DNA from 2 places in the Achromobacter sp. DH1f genome. Region 2 is predicted to be linked to the other one. Evidence: riboswitches for the same ligand, from Rfam matches in the RefSeq annotation. Region 2 holds a riboswitch; the other holds the start of a gene.
The links. A riboswitch is a leader RNA that binds a small molecule or an ion and turns the genes downstream of it on or off. The one in region 2 is predicted to bind fluoride.
Positions count from the first base shown of each region.

Region 1: linked by a shared signal. The riboswitch ahead of U858_RS0106545 (voltage-gated chloride channel family protein) and the one ahead of U858_RS0124070 (hypothetical protein) in region 2 are both predicted to bind fluoride.

Region 1 is NZ_AYMF01000008.1:18,707-20,889, reverse strand. Features, by position in the region: gene U858_RS0106545 (voltage-gated chloride channel family protein) at 1-1,263, opposite strand, end outside; fluoride riboswitch at 1,380-1,448, opposite strand; gene U858_RS0106540 (winged helix-turn-helix domain-containing protein) at 1,546-1,908, opposite strand; gene U858_RS0106535 (DUF4148 domain-containing protein) at 1,927-2,183, opposite strand, start outside.
Region 2 is NZ_AYMF01000028.1:113,049-115,231, reverse strand. Features, by position in the region: gene U858_RS0124075 (voltage-gated chloride channel family protein) at 1-502, opposite strand, end outside; fluoride riboswitch at 583-655, opposite strand; fluoride riboswitch at 754-819, shown strand; gene U858_RS0124070 (hypothetical protein) at 886-1,413, shown strand; partial or broken gene U858_RS36265 (transposase) at 1,648-1,769, opposite strand; partial or broken gene U858_RS33910 (NADH:flavin oxidoreductase) at 1,823-2,183, opposite strand, start outside.

The DNA of each region.
Region 1 (2,183 bases), on a different contig from region 2:
CAAGGATAAGTCGGCCGAACCGCCGCCCTGCCCTTGCCGGTGATGCTTGCGATGGCCGACACGCTGGGCCCGGTAGATGCCGGCGTGCCCGGAAAACAGATAGGCCGTGACGCAGCCGATGGCCGCCAGCGGGCCGATGTCGGCGCCGAACAGTTCCATGGCCATCAGCGTGGTCGCGATCGGTGTGTTGGCCGCGCCGGCAAACACCGCCACGAAGCCGATACCGGCCATCATCGCGAACGGCATGTGCAAGAGCGGCGCCAGCGCATTGCCCAGCGTGGCGCCGATGTAGAACAGTGGCGTGACTTCCCCGCCCTTGAAGCCCGTGCCCAGCGAGGCTACGGTAAAGGCGAACTTGCCCAGGAAGTCCCACGGCGCCATCGGCGCCTGAAACGAACGCACGATGTCGGGAATGCCCAGCCCGATGTAGCGGTAGGCGTCCAGTGCCCACACCGCCGTCGCGATGACGACGCCGCCCGCCACCGGGCGCAGCGGCGCGTAGGCGATGGCCTGCCTGACCGCGGCCGCCAGCTTGTGCACGGCCGCCGCAAACAACATGCCGACCAGGCCAAATACGATGCCCGCCGCAAACACCGCCGCCACGCTGGCCACGCCCACGGGGGCGATCGCGCCGATCGCATACGCCGTGTGGTGAATGCCCCAGGCCAGGCAGACCTGGTCGGCCACGATGCTGGCGACCAGGCAGGGAAACAGCGCGTCGTAGCGCATGCGGCCGATGGCCAGCACCTCCAGCCCGAACACCGCGCCGGCCAGGGGCGTGCCGAACACCGACGAAAAGCCGGCGCTGATGCCCGACATCAGCAACACCCGGCGGTCTTCGCGTTCCAGCCGGAGCAGGCGCGTCAGCTGGTCCGCCAGCGCGCCGCCCATCTGCACCGCGGTGCCTTCGCGCCCGACCGACGCACCGAACAGATGCGACACGACCGTGCCGCCCAGCACCAGCGGCACCATGCGCAGCGGCACGACCTTCTTGGGGTCATGAATCTCATCGATGATGAGGTTGTTGCCGGCATCCACCGACTTGCCCAGCCGGTGGTACACGTAGCCCACCGCAAAGCCGGCCACCGGCAGCAGCCAGATCACCCAGGCGTGGGTTTGCCGCCAACCGGTGGCCAGGTCCAGGGCAACCAGGAAGATCGCCGACGCGCAGCCGGCCAGCGCGCCGACCAGGGACGCAATCGCGAACCACTTGCCGGCGTAGGGCAAGAGTTCAAAGGGTTCTACACGGGGAAATCGCGGCATGGGTCATGGCTCGAAAGGACTCGGGCTGACCAATGGTTCAAGGCTGAACAGAAGCCGCAGATGAAGCCAAAAAAGAGGCCAAAAATGCGAACGCCTACAGCCCCGACGTTGGTCAGGTTTCTGTAGGCGTCATCAACCGCGCAAGGCGCGGTGGTTAAAGGAGGAACACCATCTCCATTGGCAGGAATATAGCCGAAGGCGGCGTGGCCTGCCAAGATGCCGATGAGCTGGCCCCATAACCAGGCGGGTGGCTGCCGCGCGACCTGGGCCGGACGCGCGCCGTCACAGCGGCCCGGCGGCCAGCATGAAGCTGCCGCCGCGGATCACGTGCAGCAGCCGCGGCCGGCAGCCGCCATCGACCTTCTTGCGCAACCGCCGCATGGCGATGGCCACCGCCTGGCACTTGACGTGCTGTGGCCCGTGGACATGCGCCTTGGTCTTCCAGACCTGCTCGGCCAGCTGCCAGCTGGTGAACACCGCGCCCGGGCTGCCCATCAGCAAGGCCAGCAGCCCGAATTCCTTGGGCGTCAACAGCAGCGCCTGGCCGTCGCGCCACGCCCGAAAGCGCAGCAGGTCCAGCTCCAGGTCCGCAAATTGCAGCCTGTCGCCGGACTCGGGCATGCCAGTGAGCAGGATGTGGCTCACGTCCAGGCCCTCTCGCGGCTAGCGGCGCGCGTCGGTCTGGCGCTGCACCTCGGCCTGGTAATCCGGCCCCGTGCGCAGCCGCACATATTCCGAGAACGCGGCCTTGTATTCCGGGCTGTAGATATCCGGCGTGGCCTCGCCGCGCCAGAACCGGTCCACCCCGGCCCGCTTCCACAGCGCCAGATCGGCCAGCACTTCGGCGCGGGTCAACGACTGGCCATACGGACTGGTCAACGCCGTGGCCGGCGCCCCGGCCGATGCCACCGGCTGCGCCA
Region 2 (2,183 bases):
TGGCTCCGGCCAATGGCGTACCGAAAACAGATGAAAACCCGGCGGCAATCCCTGCCATGAGAATGAGCCGGCGGTCTTCGGGACGCATCCGTAGCACATGGGTGAGCTGGTCGGCCAGCGCTCCCCCCATTTGCACTGCCGTCCCTTCGCGCCCTACGGAAGCTCCGAAGAGGTGCGAAATGACCGTGCCGCCGAGCACCATGGGTACCATGCGTAGCGGGATGACCTTCTTCGGGTCATGGATCTCGTCGATGATCAGGTTGTTGCCCGCCTCGACAGGGCGTCCCATGCGGAGATAGCACCAGCCCACCGCGAAGCCGGCAACCGGCAAGAGCCAGATCAAATACCGATTCGCTTCGCGGGTCGCAGTTGCCCAATCGAGTGCATGCAGGAAGAGGGCGGAGGCAATGCCGGCTAGGCACGCGACGGCTAAAGAGATGACCAGCCATTTGCCGATATAGGGCAGGAGGTCTAGTTGTTCTAAGCGTGTTGTGCGCGGCATGGGATCAGGACAAAAGGGAGAGACCCCCCTGATCTGCGCAGCCGTAGGACAAAAATGCCTACAGACCCGGTGCAAACCAGGGATCTGTAGGCATCATCAGCCGCAGTGAAAAATTGCGGCGGTTAACGGAGGAATGCCATCTCCGTAGAATGCATTGATCTTAGCAGTGGAGCATAGGCAGCGCAAGCAGGTTCGGAATGCTGTGCCCCCCTTTTTCTTTGGGGCTAGCCATGCCACGATTGCGTCGATACACTGATTACGGAGATGGCATTCCTCCACTACTCGCCCAACCCTGGGCTGATGATGCCTACGTTGATCTCGGCAGACGAGGCACGTAGTTTTTTTTCGCCCGTAACGCCACCAACAGAACTTGTGGGGTAAGGATGGCGAACCAAGTTAGCAATATTGCTTTGGCCAGCAAAGAAGAGACGGATGCCGTGCCCGCCGGCCCATTGCCCGGTACCTTTCCAGAATTGAGCCTCCTGTTCAACGATGCGCATCAAAGCATCGCGCTGATGGAGTTGTCTCCGCCCGAGCCCGATTATTTTGTGGACCTGAATCTTGATCAAGCCTTTGGTGCGATCGTGGCGGGGCGGGCGGAATATGCACTGGACGGGCTGTTCCGCGTGCCGCTCCATACCTTGGAAGCTGTGGCGTATCGTCATGAGGTATTCCGTGATCTGGCGGATCGCAAGCTCCAATCGCTGAGATCATTCGCGGATGGCATGCGCGCAATGCGCAAGCAACTTGCTCAAGCGGGAAAGTTGCACGTCATCCATCAACAAAAGCGGTGGTATCTGGAAGCTATCCAGACCTACTGCGCTGCAGTGTCCAAGCTTGCTAGCGCATTGCGGGCCGCCATCATTCGCTCTCGCGCTTCGGGAGTGTTTGGAGAATTTATCAACGGCTAGCCGTAACGCCGTTTGAGCGCCGCCATCTCCTTCATGCGCTCGGTTAATGCCATATCGTCCGTACGCTTACTTTCTAAGCGAATAGCGACTGAGAGATGCCTACCAGCTCGCAGGCCCGGGGATACACATTCCGCGCTCGGTCATCAACGTCCTGACCGGTTCGCGTTTGGCCTGCGGGCTGGCTACTTTTTGCTTAGGAGATGCCGAAGTGCACCCTTGCCCAGCATCGATTTCGCCGAATTTCGCCTTCCAGGTGTAGTAAGTTGTTCCCGAGATTCCGTGCTCGGGGCACAGGTCTGCTACCTTGGCTCCTCTGCCTCGCCCTCCTTTTTCACGCCGATGATCTGTTCTTGCATACCGCGGCGAAGCCGCGGTGGTTGCGGTCCGGCGGACAGTACCGCCCGCCAATTTAACTTGCCCGGGCAAGGGTCGCGTTCTGCTCCTGCACCGGAAACCAGCCGGCCGTGCTCTTGATCGCCGACCACAGCGTGTCCGGCACCTGCAGCTCGCCCGGCTCGTGGGACAGGTCCAGCGCCATGTCGATGTCTTCGTCGCGCCCGGTCTGTATTAACTCCACCCAGCGCGGATTCATCGCCAGCCCGCGGCCCACGGCCACGAGCGGCAAACCCAGGGCCAGCGCCTGGCGCGCCTGTTCGGCCGTGCGTATCTGGCCCGCTGCCATGAACAGCAGGCTGCTCGCCACGCGCTCGATGAACTGTCGAACCGTGGTCGCGCTATGGGTCGCGGCCTGCGGCCGGCCCTGCAGCAGG